One region of the Lysinibacillus sp. Ag94 genome, then DNA from elsewhere that is predicted to be linked to it. Evidence: riboswitches for the same ligand, from Rfam matches in the RefSeq annotation. Region 1 holds a riboswitch; each other region holds the start of a gene.
What was found. Region 1 has a riboswitch for S-adenosylmethionine ahead of MY533_RS20680 (cyclase family protein). Riboswitches for the same ligand answer to the same signal wherever they lie in the genome.
Positions count from the first base shown of each region.

Region 1 (3,812 bases):
CCATTGGTAATACATTAGGTGGTCATTTTGCGAATAATAACCCTTTACGCTCTATCTTTATAATCTTTATAGGATTAGCATTAGCTCTACTCGGCATCAACTTCTTTTTAGAATCATCCATCACAGGATTAATAATGGTCTTTATGATGGGGCTATTTATGTTTATGAATGTACCAGGATTACAGCTTTATGCCGTTCAGCTTTCAGAAAAATATACACCCTCGGCTATTTCAATGGCTTCAGCATTAAATATTTCGGCCTTTAACATTGGTATTTTTCTAGGATCATACATTGGAGGAATGATCGTTAACCTCCAATCATTAGCTCATACCCCTATATATGGATTCGTAATGGTGATGATTGCTGCAGTTACTACCTTCCTAACGTTACACTTCGATAGAAATAAACAATAGATTTCCCCAGAATCAATAACGAAAGGAAGCCTTAACCATATACAAGGCTTCCTTTTTGTTGTTAGCCAATTTTAAGGAAAGTATCGTCGAAATAAGCCTTAAAAGATTCTAATGCCGAGAACCGATTCCCAAAAGGGCTTGAAAGCATCAGCTGTTAACACCGAAAGTCTATATTGTACATAAGATACTGTATCAGCTATAGGATAGGAGGAATTTAGTTGTATTACAATCCTTATCCGTTTTTTGTCTATCCTCATTACTATCCGGCATGGGTAATGGCAAATCAACCAGCAAATCAACACCCTTCCAGCCATCTAGCAATGCCGACACCCCCAATGAATAGAAGTCCATTTCCAATCGTCAATACAAAGAAATTAAAGACTTCCGCGAATCGGATTAAGGTTATTATGCAGCAAGCACAATTACTTACGGATAAAATTGATGAATCCGAGCAATTTGCACATGATCTTATGAACGCAGCACAACAATCAAATAAAACAGAAGTTGAAAAGTTAATTGCTTCAACAGGCATTACTGTAAAATTCGATACTACCTATACACCAGATGGATTTCGTATAACATTTACGGAAAGTAGCTGTTGTAAGCTAACACTAATTTTAGGTTGGTGAAGAGTTGGCCCCTTGAAGAGGGGCTCTTTCTTTTACCTTTAGCATCTTTATGAAATTTAACCTTGTATCCCTATCAAACTTGTAAACTATAAAAAAATATGCTAAAGTGTTTGTAAACATTATTTCTGAAAATTCTTATATCGCATTTTCTTATCAAGAGAGACGGAGGGATTGGCCCTATGAAGTCTCAGCAACCAGCCCTATAGGTATGGTGCTAATTCCAATTGGCAAAATTCTGCCTTGAAAGATGAGAAGACTTACTTCAGTTGCTTTGCACGAGAGTCCTCTTCTTCAAGGAGGGCTCTTTTTTATTTTTCCATTCTAATTAAAAGAAAGCAGGGAACAATTATGACAAACGAACTTTTACAAGTAATTCAACTATTGAAATCAAAAAAATGGGTAGACTTAACGCATACATTTGGTCCAAATTCTCCACATTTCTTTATGTTTGCTGATGCTAAATTTGAAACATTATTTACACATGAGGATGGCTTCTTTGCACAACAATTCACTTTCCCAGGGCAATACGGAACACATATCGACCCTCCTATCCATTTTGTGCGAGATTCACGCTATCTAGAGGAATTGGAGCTAAAAGAACTAGTACTACCACTCATCGTTATTGATAAATCGAAGGAAGCCGCAGTAAATAACGACTACACGTTAAGTGTTCAAGATATTCTTGACTTTGAAGCTGAAAATGGGGAAATTGAAGCAGGTACCTTTGTTGCGTTCCGTACCGATTGGAGTAAACGTTGGCCAGATAAAGAATCTTTCAGCAACAAAGACGCTGATGGCAATAATCATATTCCTGGCTGGGGATTAGAAGCATTACAATTTTTATTCAACGAACGACAAGTAAGGGCTATTGGCCACGAAACTTTTGATACGGATTCAGCAGCAGATTTCCGTAGAAATGGAAAATTAGACGGCGAATATTTTGTGCTAGAGCAAGATACTTATCAAATTGAGCTTATGACAAATTTAGATAAGCTACCTCCAAAGGGCGCTGCTATATTCAATATCGTGCCAAAGCCTGAAAAAGCATCTGGATTCCCTGTCCGTTCCTTTGCAATATTACCGTAATATAGCAAAAGGTCTGATTCAATAAATATTGAATTAGACCTTTTATCTATTATGCATCGGCATAATTTCGTCCGGAATCGGCTCTGTGCTATTGAATTTATTTAGATAAATTCTTTCTTTTGAAAACAACATAAATGATGAACATAATGATGATAAACAGTACTATAACATAAATACTGTAGCGGGATAAATATAACTCAACATAATGCCATTTCTCTCCAAGTATCTTCCCTAAAGTAATAAAAGTAAATGTCCATAAAGCTGCTCCCATATAAGCAAAGAAAGCAAATTTTTTATAAGGATAATTATTAATAGCTGCAATATATGCAGTAAGATGACGTACACCAGGGATAAAATACCCTATTAATAATAATATTGGTCCAATTTTTTCAAATAATTTTTTAGTAAAATCAATTTTCTGTTCTGTAATATGGACTTTCGAACCGTATTTTCGTAATAAAGGTAGCCCGAATTTATAGCCTATATAGTAGCTCAGGGTAATTCCCCCTGCAGCGCCTATCATAGCGCTGATTAAAGCTGGAATATGTGCAAGAGTTTCACGATATACGCTATACCCTACATATGTCAAAAATATTTCATCAGGAAGTGGCAGACCGACAATTCCCCCAATTAGGATAAGAATAATGCCAAAATATCCATAATGTTCAATAAGAGATTGTACGTGATGCGCCATAAATCCACCCCATCTAAAGCGTAATAATTTTTAATAGTTAGCTTTATAATAACTCAAAGGAGACAACATTATGAGTATTATTGGATTAAATACATTTTCTCCATGAAAACATCCATCCATGTGTGTTAAAAAAATATAGTCTTTTCTTAGTGACTGGTTGATTCATATTTTACTTTCAAATAATTAAATTATTTGCAGCTTACGTAGAGCATAATGAATACCGTCTTCTGTTGATTTTTTCGTTACATAATTAGCGACACTTTTTAATGCTTCACTACCGTTGCCCATTGCAATACCAAAGCCAACCTGCTCCAGCATGTCGATATCATTATCTCCATCACCAAAAGCAAGTGCTTCCTCAGGGCTCAAGTCAAAATAATCTAGTACAGCCTGCACAGCAATTGATTTGGAAACATCATGTTGCAAAACATTTGTAATGTAAGGGTGCCACCTCTTAAATAATAAGTGCGGGAATTTTAAAGTATACCTTTTCTCAATATCCTCGTTGCCATATAAACACATTAAGTAAACCTCTTGCGTTAAAATATCTTCATTAATAACGGGGAAATCTTGCAATGATAATGTTTCTTGCATGGCTTTTAATGTCTCTTGTTCTTGGACGTTATTCATCGATAATTGTTCTGTAAAAAACGAAAGACTTTGTTTATGGTTTTCAGCAAAAGCCTTAACTGCGTGGACAATTTCCTTGGCAATAGGAATTTTATGTATTACTTGGTCTTGCTGCTTAACATAGGCACCATTAGCGGTAATAAACGTATCTATACCTATACTTCTTAAACCTTGGCACATTGATAAAGGTCTTCCTGTAGCTGCAACAATATGAATTCCATTGTATTTTAATTGCTCAATAGCGATCATTGTACTTTCTTCAATACGACCATCTTCATAATTTACAAGCGTTCCATCTACGTCAAAGAATGCAATTTTATAATCCATCGTTCTCTCCTTGCTGATTTTATTAAGTATATC
Region 1 covers NZ_CP096780.1:4,368,326-4,372,137, forward strand. Annotated here, with positions in the region: gene MY533_RS20670 (MFS transporter) at 1-413, shown strand, start outside; gene MY533_RS20675 (YuzC family spore coat inner layer protein) at 632-1,042, shown strand; SAM riboswitch class I at 1,190-1,296, shown strand; gene MY533_RS20680 (cyclase family protein) at 1,391-2,128, shown strand; gene MY533_RS20685 (DedA family protein) at 2,226-2,822, opposite strand; gene MY533_RS20690 (Cof-type HAD-IIB family hydrolase) at 3,006-3,779, opposite strand.

Region 2 (3,812 bases), 600 kb from region 1:
TAATTGTTTGATAAGAGAAGGGGATAAATTACGTTGAGAAATGGTATTTAAAAATTTCCGTGTTGTTGGATGCTGGGGCTTCGAAAATAGTTCTATAGCAGAGCTATATTCCACAACCGCCCCTGATTCAAGAACAGAAACGGCATCGCAAATTTTTTGAATAACATTCATTTCATGTGTAATAAGTAAAATAGTGATACCTAGCTCACGATTAATTTTCAGGAGAAGCTCAAGAATGGCGTCTGTTGTTTCGGGGTCGAGTGCACTTGTCGCTTCATCACTAAGCAAAATCTCAGGCTCCTGGGCAAGGGCACGTGCAATAGCGACACGTTGCTTTTGACCACCTGAAAGCTGGCTAGGATAGCTATCTAATTTCTCCGTTAGACCAACAATTTCTGCATATTTTGCAACGCGTTTTTTTACTTCAGAGTCGTTATAGCCAAGAAGCTTTAATGGTATCGAGATATTGTTGTAAACAGTCGCTGTTTTTAAAAGGTTAAAATGCTGGAAGATCATCCCGATTTTTTGCCGAGTTTTGCGAAGGTCGTTTAGAGAAAGGGAAGTAATATCTACATGATCGATGAATACTTTTCCTGTTGTTGGACGTTCTAATAAATTCACACAGCGAATAAGGGTACTCTTTCCTGCACCACTGTAGCCAATAACCCCATGGATTTCACCTTTTTTAACATGCAGGTTAATACCATCTACTGCTTTGACGATACCATTTTTAGTTTTAAATTCTTTTGTTATATTTTCTAGTTGAATCATAAGGTGATATCTCCTTTCTAAGTCCTTCGATAAAGCAAGAATCTGCTAGCTTTCCTGTAGGAGTCTCGCAGATTCTTGAAATACTTAATCGTCACTTACCAGCTTGGAATTATGGAGCCTTGGAATTTTTCTTCAATAAATTTGCGTACCTCATCAGATTGATAAGCTTCAACAAATTTTTTGATCGTTGGGTCATCTTCGTTTTCAGCACGCACCACAATGTAGTTCACATATGGAGAGTCCGTAGATTCTAAAAGAATGGAGTCTTTTTTAGGATTAAGGCCAGCATCAAGAGCGAAGTTTGTATTAATGGCAGCTACATCTACTTCACTAAGCTGTTTAGGAATTTGTGCAGCCTCTAATTCAATGAATTTCAAATTCTTTTTGTTTTCTTCCACATCGCGAATAGATGCTGTTAAGTCTGCACCGTCTTTTAATTTAATGATGCCAGCCTCTTGAAGGACAAATAGAGCACGAGCCCCGTTCGTTGGATCATTCGGTAATCCGAATGTAGCACCATCTGGAACTTCATCCAATGATTTATATTTCTCGGAGTATATGCCCATAGGAGTTAAAATTGTTTTTCCTACTGGCACTAAATCTGTTTTGTGATCTTTGTTAAATGCATCGAGGAAAGGCTCGTGTTGATAGCTGTTTACATCAAGATCACCCTCGGCTAACGATGTATTTGGTAAAACATAATCAGAAAACGTTTTTAGTTCTACCTCTAAGCCATTTTCTTTGGCAACTTTTGCTGCAGCCTCTGCAATTTGTTCGTGTGGACCAGAAGTTACACCTACTACAATCTTATTTTCATTAATAGTCTTACTTTGACTATCCTTACTATTTTCTTTAGTACCACAGCCCACTAATGCTGCTACTAATGTAAGACTTGCTAAACCTAATAAAATCTTGTTTTTCTTTTTCATGAAACATACCTCCAAAGTTGTTTTATCGGTAATAAAAATAAAAAAACTCTCTTAAAAATTAAGAGAGGCTCATGAAAAATTGTCCTCTCTTATCTTTCAAACAATGATTGTTTGCTGGAATTAGCACCTTCCTTAAAAAAGGAGGTTGCCGAGCTTCATAGGGCCAGTCCCTCAGCTACTCTTGATAAGAGATTTATAATATTTTTTTGTAAATCCGATAGAACTAATATAAATTATAGGATATAGTAAGTCAATTGAATTTTTAAAATTTTTCATTTTATTTTAATGTTTAGTCGCGAAAGAAGAGAGAAAAAACTGTCCCTATAGCAAGTTTGAGCTAATGGAACAGTTTTTGATTGAAATGTTCACAGGTTAAATAAGTTTAATTTTTCAATTCTGCTGATCGCTTCACGTAAGCGGTCTTCGCTAACAAGTAAACCAACTCGTACAAAGCCTTCACCATATTGACCGAAGCCATTGCCTGCAGCTACTGCTATATCAGCTTTGTCGAGCAATATATCGGCAAATTGTTCACTCGTAAAACCTAGTGGAACAGGGAGCCATGCAAAAAAAGAGCCTCTTGGTGCTGTAACTTGCCAACCAATTCGCTGAGCTTCTTCAATCAGGACGTTTCGTCGACGCTCATAGGTCGCTCTTAGCTTATCCGCGCAACTTTGGGAAGCAGTAAGCGCAACTGCTGCGGCTTGTTGTACGGCAGGAAATTGACTACAAAATAGATGATCTTGCATAAGGTTAATAGCTGCGATAATGTCGGGGTTACCAACCGCGAAACCAATGCGCCAGCCTGCCATATTATACGTTTTGGATAATGTATACATTTCGATACCGACATCTTTAGCACCATCAGCTTGCAGGAAGCTGACAGGTTTATGGCCGTCAAATCCAATCGCTCCGTAGGCAAAATCATGTGCGACGATAATATTATGCTTTTTTGCAAAGCGTACTGTTTCCTCGAAAAATTCCAATGTTGCAGTACCGCCAGTTGGATTATTCGGGTAATTCAAGTACAGCAACTTCGCCTTTTCCTTTACTTCATCGGCTAAAGCAGTATAATCTGGCAGGAAATCATTTTCTGCGAAAAGAGGCATAACTTCAAAATTAACATCACCTAATACGACACCAGATAAGTAATCTGGATATCCAGGGTCAGGTAATAGCATAGTGTCACCGGGGTTTAAAACAGCTAACGGTAGCTCAACAAGACCAATTTTCGTACCTCCGAGAATAGCAACCTCTGTATCAGGGTCAATGTCCACATTGTATTCACGTTTGTAGAAGCTTGCTGCTGCTTGGCGTAATTCTGCTATGCCACGAAATGGAGAGTATTGATGATTTTGAGGATTTTCTGCCGCCTCCTGTAATGCTTTAATAATGTGTAAAGGGGTGGGTTGATCTGGATTACCTTGACCAAGATTGATAACATCACGTCCTTCAGCAAGAGCAGCGTTTACTTTTTGTACAAGTGCTGCAAAAAATTGAGTTGGGAGTTGCTGTAGTTTTTTTGAGAATTCCATGCACGTCCACCTTTTTCAGAATATAATAATTATTGAAGATATGATGCACATAATATTACTTTTTTTAGTAATTGTCTAGAGTATTTTCAGTTAACGAAAAATCAAAAGTGACGCAAATGAGGTGGGAAAATTGCACAAAGTCTCGTATTTTATCGTCAATGCTTTTACTACAGAGCTTTACAAGGGAAATCCCGCAGCAGTATGTTTACTTGATTCAACGATACCTGAGTCGACCATGCAGAAAATTGCTCAAGAGATCCCGGTACCAACAACAGCTTTTGTTCAAAGGAAGGATAATCATTTTTTTCTTAGATGGTTTACGCCAGCAAAGGAAATACCGATTTGTGGACACGGAACAATCGCTAGCGCGTTTTTACTTTGGAAACAAGGGATTGTACCTATCAATTCTTCGATTATATTCCAGACTGTAAGTGGCCCTTTGCAAGCAAATTGGTTCAATGAATTAGTTGAAATAACAATTCAAAAGTATCAGTTAGAAGAGATTGAATGTCCTTTGGGGCTTGAAGAATGGCTAGGGATGAAACCAACATATGTAGGGAAAACAGAATTGGATTAT
Region 2 covers NZ_CP096780.1:332,387-336,198, forward strand. Annotated here, with positions in the region: gene MY533_RS01505 (methionine ABC transporter ATP-binding protein) at 1-771, opposite strand, end outside; gene MY533_RS01510 (MetQ/NlpA family ABC transporter substrate-binding protein) at 867-1,700, opposite strand; SAM riboswitch class I at 1,787-1,891, opposite strand; gene MY533_RS01515 (pyridoxal phosphate-dependent aminotransferase) at 2,066-3,235, opposite strand; gene MY533_RS01520 (PhzF family phenazine biosynthesis protein) at 3,366-3,812, shown strand, end outside.
Region 2: another riboswitch for S-adenosylmethionine. It lies ahead of MY533_RS01510 (MetQ/NlpA family ABC transporter substrate-binding protein); the one in region 1 lies ahead of MY533_RS20680 (cyclase family protein).

Region 3 (3,812 bases), 1.9 Mb from region 1:
AGCATGAATAGGACTAAGTGCGTAAACTTTAAATTTTTGACTGCAGCTACTGAACCCCAATCTTTTTTAAAGATTGTATAGACGGCAACAGCTGCAAGCATTATGAGCATAAGTGGTTTTAGTAATTCAGGATTAATTAAATGAACGGTCCATGCACCAAAAAGTGATCCCACAAAGGCGAGGGGAAAGTATTTAATAACTGAACGAATTTCTAGCTGACCAGATCGATAAAAAGAGATGGTTGATGTTAAAGAACCCATGGTGCCGGCAAGTTTATTAGTGGCTACTGCAGCTGCTGGATTTAAACCAGCAAACATAAGGGCAGGTAACGCAATTAAGCCTCCACCCCCAACGACTGCATCCACAAAGGCGGCTAAAAATCCAAAAGATATTAATAATATGACTACATTTACATCTACTTCAAATAGCATGTTTACACCTCTTTCGATAGTTACTACCGAAATAGTAACTAAATTTCACTTTGCTGTAAAGAATTATTTTTTATTGGCTTATCTTTATAGCCTTAACTTATAATAAAGGAAATGGAGGGATCGAATGGTTGAATTAATCGCGCAATTAAAAGAACTAGGATTCACAGAATATGAAGCGAAGGCCTATATTGCACTCGTACAAAATAGTCATGTTAGTGCCTATCAAGTAAGTAAAAACTCCGGTATCCCTCGTGCAAGAATATACGACATACTTGATGTACTTGTTGAAAAAGGGTTAGTACTAAAAGAAGAAACGGCAGATCAAACGATATACTCTTCCATTCCTGTCGCTGTGTTTTTACAGCAAATTCAGCAACGTTGGCAATCGAATTTCACATCGATTAGTGATCAATTAGAAAAATTAGAAGTAAAAGAGCAGGAAGCGGAGCATAAAGTTGTCACGATAAAAGGAAAAGAGGCAATCGTTAATTATTGTCAGTCATTATTAAAAAAAGCGGAGAAAAAAGTTATATTATCGATGTGGGAAGATATGTATGGGGAATTACGAGAAGCTATACAAGAGGTCGCACAGCATATTCCGATTCATGGTATTACATTGAATGTGGATGAAAATGTTTCACCCTTAGACCAGCATCGAACTACACAATATACGAGAAAAACTTCTACGCCACATTGGTTTATTTTGTCTGTAGATGGTCAAGATATGATTTATGGTCACTCTCCAGCACATCATGAAACCGCTTTTATTACCAATGATCCTGTTCATATTTATTTATTAGAGGATTATATCTGGCATGACGTGCTTATTAATCGCCTTTTAAAGCGCGATGATACGGAGCTTGAGGAATGGATTACGAAAGAACGTAAAGCATTTTTTTTAGAATGAAAATATTGAAAAAGAATCTGCAAGCCTCCATGTACATTTCATAAGGCGAGCAGATTCTTTTTTTCGTTAATTATTAATAAAATACTTTATCGACATTGTATTTAGCGCGGAATGAATTGATCGCGTACGTTTCATAAATTTCACGTTCCATTGGATCTTCCACTTCATACACTTCAATTTTGAAAACTTCATCACGATGATTTTTCATCGGTGACACATTGTCCTCAAAATGCTTTTTAATACGTTGACGAATTTTACGTGCTTTACCTACAAATAAAAGTTCGTTCTCTTCATTGTAGAATAAGAAAATACCACCCTTTTCACGAGTGATTTTATGGAAGTCGATAAAACCATGGTATGGTGTGATTGGTACATCTCCTGGCTTTAAATCTTGTTCGCGTTGGCGAATTACTACATCTGGTTTTGGAAAATCAATTTTAATCAAACTATTCACGTTCCTCTCTGTTACTAAAGGTATATGTTAACATAAGTACAACATGTTTACCATCAAATAATGAATGTAAACATTCAAGTTTAGTGTTAAACAAATGACATCATGACATGCATGATTAATAACAAAATATTCTATGTATTATTGATATTCTTAATTGTTCATGTTACAATTCTTTTTAATTAAATAATCTTATCAAGAGAAGTTGAGGGATTTGGCCCGATGACGCTTCAGCAACCTCTAACGAAAGTTAGAAAGGTGCTAATTCCAGCAAAGGATTTGTCCTTTGAGAGATAAGAGTGAACGTGGAAAAATCCTTCTCATTCTATCTCATATGGAATGAGGGGGATTTTTTAATTTCATCGTTTGATATTTGACTTTGCGCAGGGCCCGTGCATTGAATGTAACAAAAGAAATAAAAGAGAGGGGAATGCAAGATGCCAATTAATATTCCGAAAAACTTACCAGCTGGAGAACATTTACGTGAGGAAAAAATCTTCGTAATGGAAGAGGACAGAGCGAAGACGCAACAAATCCGTCCGTTAAATATATTAATTTTGAACTTAATGCCAGAAAAGGAAAAAACAGAGCTTCAATTACTTCGATTATTGGGGAATACACCGTTACAAGTAAATATTACATTTTTAAATACAGCTACGCATGAATCGAAAAATGTCAGTAAATCACATTTACAGTTATTTTACACGACCTTCAATCAAATCCGTCATCGCCGTTATGATGGTATGATTATTACAGGTGCACCAGTAGAAAAAATGGAATTTGAAGAAGTGAACTACTGGCAGGAAATTTCAGAAATTATGGATTGGTCTAAGACAAACGTAACATCGATTTTACATATATGTTGGGGTGCACAGGCGGCGTTATACCATCATTACGGTATCGGTAAAATAGGACTTCCTGCTAAATGCTCAGGTGTATATTCTCATGTCATTACGGATTTAACAGTGGATTTAGTACGAGGCTTTAGTGATTCATTTACGGCACCACATTCACGATATACATCTGTATCAATTGAAGAAGTACTTAGCCATCCTGATTTACGCTTACTCTCTTATTCTGAAGATGCTGGTGTTTTTATTGTGCAATCTAAAGATAATAAAAACATTATGATTACGGGCCATCTTGAATATGATGCAACGACTTTAGCTGATGAGTATAGTCGAGATGTTGCGAAAGGATTAGATATTGAGGTACCAGTGAATTACTTCCCACATGATAATCCCGCAAATGAACCGATTAATACGTGGCGTGCCCATACACATTTATTATTCTCCAATTGGTTGAACTACTATGTTTACCAAGAAACACCATACGAATGGGATTTCGTCGATCAAATTGAATATCATATTTAATGCCATTTAATAGCAATTAAAAATGATGACCTTGATTGGAGAGGGTCATCATTTTTTATGCCTTTATACTGTAAATTTAATTTTTATCACTGTTTGGGGTATTGCCAGTATCGCTATCATTCTGTGTAGTATTGCTTGAAGCGTTCTCACTTTTGCTCGGTGAAGGATTTTCACTATATCTACTACTATCACTTTGAGTAGAGTTATTACTACTACTTTCATCGTGTGAAGTATTTCCTCCATTGTTGCTACTACCACTTTGAGTAGAATTATTGTTATTACTATTACTTTCATTTTGAGAAGCATTACCGCTATTATTGCTACTATCACTCTGAGTAGAATTATCGTTATTACTATTACTTTCATTTTGTGTAGCATTACCGGCATTGTTACTACTACTATTTTGAGTAGAATTATCATTATTATTGCTACCTGCACTTTGAGTAGCATTACCGTTAATTTTGCGGATTTTCGCGATAAGTAATAAAACTAATGGTAAGAAGATTGCGAAAATAGAAGAAAAAATAGGCCACGTTTCTCTATTGTAAATTTCTGAATGAATGATACTAGGATGAATAATTTGTGAAAGTCCAAGGATAATCATTCCGAATGGGAAAATGAGCGGTCGATGATTTTTAATTTTACATATT
Region 3 covers NZ_CP096780.1:2,467,692-2,471,503, reverse strand. Annotated here, with positions in the region: gene MY533_RS11390 (TSUP family transporter) at 1-431, opposite strand, end outside; gene MY533_RS11385 (TrmB family transcriptional regulator) at 556-1,338, shown strand; gene MY533_RS11380 (nucleotide excision repair endonuclease) at 1,412-1,783, opposite strand; SAM riboswitch class I at 1,979-2,089, shown strand; gene metA (homoserine O-acetyltransferase MetA) at 2,227-3,162, shown strand; gene MY533_RS11370 (GerAB/ArcD/ProY family transporter) at 3,239-3,812, opposite strand, start outside.
Region 3: another riboswitch for S-adenosylmethionine. It lies ahead of metA (homoserine O-acetyltransferase MetA); the one in region 1 lies ahead of MY533_RS20680 (cyclase family protein).

Region 4 (3,812 bases), 660 kb from region 1:
TCACGATACCATTTTACTGAAACAACGGATGAAAAAGGAACTTCATCCTTCATCTCATCTCTACCTTCTATACTGCGCGTTAATAATTCTAATGTAATTTCATGGGTCAGTTTCACATTGGCAGTCAAGGCACTTAAACTAGTTAAAGCATTTGAGAGTTTACCTGGCAATAGCTTTAAATGAAGCCATGGTGAAGTTAAAATAATTCCTGCACATTCATATTTTCGTTTTTGCATGGTATGTAGTAATAGAGTCGCGCCAAGCCCATGTCCTATTAAAAAGACAGGTAAATTATACGAAAATGCATTCTCGATTAAATTTCTTGTATATTTGTTGTATTCTTTAAAATCTTCATCGTGAATTTTTGAATATCCTACATTTACTCCATGATTAGGTAAATCCCCCATGACTATGTGGAAGCCTTCCAATCTAAGTTTTTCTATAAGCCATGCATACCAACGGTGATTTTCATATGCACCATGAAGAATAGCAACCACAGCCTTTGCTTGTCCATCAGCTTCCCATTTCCACATTTCACATAGTCCTCCTAAAAAAATAATTACACAATGATTATATCGGAATATCTAGATCATTTTAATTTTATATTTCCATCATGTTGCGTATTTGATACGATAATATTACATCATAGAAAGAAAAGAGGCGATACTCATGATCTATCCATTTAAAGGTAAAAGACCCAATATCGATCCTTCTGTTTTCATTGCTGATTATGCAACAGTTACTGGCGACGTTACAATAGGTGCTGAAACAACCATTTGGTTTAACACAGTTATTCGAGGAGATGTATCACCAACAATTATAGGAAAAAGAGTTAGTATTCAAGACCTCTGTTGCTTACATCAAAGCCCCAAATATCCACTCATTATTGAAGATGAAGTAACAGTAGGACATCAAGTAACTTTACATAGCTGTACGATTCGAAAAAAAGCCTTAATAGGTATGGGCTCTATAGTATTAGACGGAGCGGAGATTGGAGAGGGTGCATTCATTGGGGCGGGTAGTCTAGTTCCTCCAGGTAAAGTAATTCCTCCAAATAGCTTAGCACTTGGCCGTCCTGCAAAGGTTGTAAGAGAATTAAATGATGAAGATAAAGAAGATATGGAACGCATCATACGTGAATATGTAGAAAAGGGGCAATACTATAAATCTCTTCAACCAAAAAATTAATATAACTAAATCAAAGCAGCTCCACGTTTTCTTGGGTAACCGAGCCCTCCATGATTATGATTAGGAGCTTATTTTTTTCGTTAAAAAACAGTGAAAGGGGCTATAAGAATATTGAGCCCCTTTCTGTAATAGTATTTTAAAATATTTTTCCAAACACTTCATTGCTTTAGCTAAATAGTTTATAAACCTGCTTTTTCTTTTAATGCGTCAGCTTTGTCTGTTTGTTCCCAAGGTACATTTAAATCTGTACGACCGAAGTGACCATATGCGGCAGTTTGCTTATAAATAGGACGACGGAGGTTAAGCATTTTAATAATCCCCGCTGGGCGTAGATCAAATAGCTCGCGTACCCATTTTACAATTTCACTTTCTGCAACTTTTCCTGTACCAAATGTATCAACAGCAATAGATACAGGTTGAGCAACACCAATCGCATAAGCTAGTTGTACTTCAGCTCGATCAGCTAAACCAGCAGCTACGATATTTTTCGCCACATAGCGTGCTGCATATGCCGCTGAACGGTCTACCTTAGTTGCGTCCTTACCTGAGAAAGCACCTCCACCATGACGTGCATAGCCACCGTATGTATCAACGATGATTTTACGTCCAGTTAAACCAGCATCCCCTTTAGGACCACCAATTACGAATCGGCCAGTTGGGTTAATGAAATATTTAGTATCGGCATCTAGTAATTCACTTGGAACAACTGGAGCAATAACGAATTCTTTTAAGTCTGCTTGAATTTGCTCAAGTGTAGCTTCTTCATCATGCTGTGTTGAAATTACAATCGTATCAACGCGTACTGGTATATTGTTTTCATCATATTCAACCGTTACTTGCGTTTTTCCATCTGGGCGTAAATATGCTAATTCACCAGATTTACGTACTTCCGTTAAACGACGAGCTAATTTATGCGCTAAACTAATTGGTAATGGCATAAGCTCTGGCGTTTCGTTACATGCATAACCGAACATTAAACCTTGGTCACCTGCACCAATTGCTTCAATGTCAGCGTCTGTCATAGAACCTTCACGCGCCTCTAATGCTTGGTCAACACCTTGGGCAATATCAGGTGATTGCTCGCCAATCGCAACAAGTACTGCTAGGTTTTCAGCATCAAAGCCGTACTTCCCACGTGTATAACCGATTTCTGCTACAGTATCACGAACGATACCTTTAATATCTACATAAGTAGAAGTAGTAATTTCTCCTGCTACTAACGCTAAGCCTGTTGTTACTGTTGTTTCACACGCTACACGCGCGTTTGGATCTTCTGCTAAAATAGCATCTAAAATGGCATCCGAGATTTGGTCACAAATTTTGTCTGGATGTCCTTCTGTTACACTCTCTGATGTAAACAGTCGACGGTTTGTCATTTGATTTTCCTCCTATTACTTTTACAAATAATAATTGCGAATTAATACGGTACTCATTACCCATGTCAAGTTCGCCCATAAGGATTGAACTCTCAAGCCGTTGTTGCTGCCGTTGCACTTTCGCACAGTAAACATTTGTTACAGTCACTACGCTTTCGCACAACTAAACAGCTGCTGCTTTTAACACGAGGATTTTCGAAAGATCCGTCATTATAATAAGGAAAGGACTGTATACTTACCTTTAATTCGTTTTTAACAATAAAAAAATCCTTTTCTCACGCTTACTTAACATGAGGAAAGGAATAATGACTTCGTAACCTTTCACTCTTATCGTTCAAGGGAGTTTCCCCTTGCATCAGATTGGCACCAGCGCATGTCGTGAAATAGTTCATGCAGGTTGCCGGGTTTCACAGGGCCTGACCCTCCACCAGCTCGGGATAAGAGTATCCGTTCAATATCTCATAATACGTAAATGGTCGAACATTGTCAAATATTTTTATCTTCTTCCAGCTTTCATGCGAAAACCATTTAAAGTCTCTGGACGAAATTATGCTGTGGCATAATTGATTGTATTCTTATAAAGAAAGTACGGGCTTTATAAGCAAGGAATTTGGCTTATGCTGTAAATTAAAACAAAATAATCCCTACTCTCCACCTCACATCATGTGTTAACATATGTGTAACCCTTTACAGTACATTTTGTAGCAAAAGCAAGGCGTTAGCTACAGAACATGTGGTGGATGAATATGATTGAGCCCCTTTTTAGTCGAAGAAACGCTCCAACTATAAAAACAAGCTAAAACTTCACATCCTGTGCGAACCCCATGTCAGCCAAGCTTCCAAACACAATTTTGCTGTTTCGAAAGTGAATGTGTGATCACTTATAAATAGGGTAAAAAGCATTATCAAAACGAATCAATTTACTTTTTGTCGTTTTCTTGAAAAGTAATAAAATCTGAAAAATAATTTCTGAATTAGTATAGATTATTTAAGCAATTGTGTTATACTATTTTTGAAATTAAGAAAATCTCCCTCAGACTCAAGGGAATACTATAAAAAAGGATGGTATTTAATCGATGAATTCAGTAGAAATTGCAAACGAACTGAAGGAATTATTAAACGGCGGTAACATTAATGTTCAACTTTCAGTACCACAATTAGCTGAAAAAGCAACATCTCGTGGTGAAGCTATGTTAACAGTAGATGGCGCAGTTCGTGCAGAAACTGGCAAATACACTGGTCGTTCAC
Region 4 covers NZ_CP096780.1:3,710,950-3,714,761, forward strand. Annotated here, with positions in the region: gene MY533_RS17285 (alpha/beta hydrolase) at 1-533, opposite strand, end outside; gene MY533_RS17290 (gamma carbonic anhydrase) at 670-1,188, shown strand; gene metK (methionine adenosyltransferase) at 1,368-2,564, opposite strand; SAM riboswitch class I at 2,889-3,008, opposite strand; gene pckA (phosphoenolpyruvate carboxykinase (ATP)) at 3,641-3,812, shown strand, end outside.
Region 4: another riboswitch for S-adenosylmethionine. It lies ahead of metK (methionine adenosyltransferase); the one in region 1 lies ahead of MY533_RS20680 (cyclase family protein).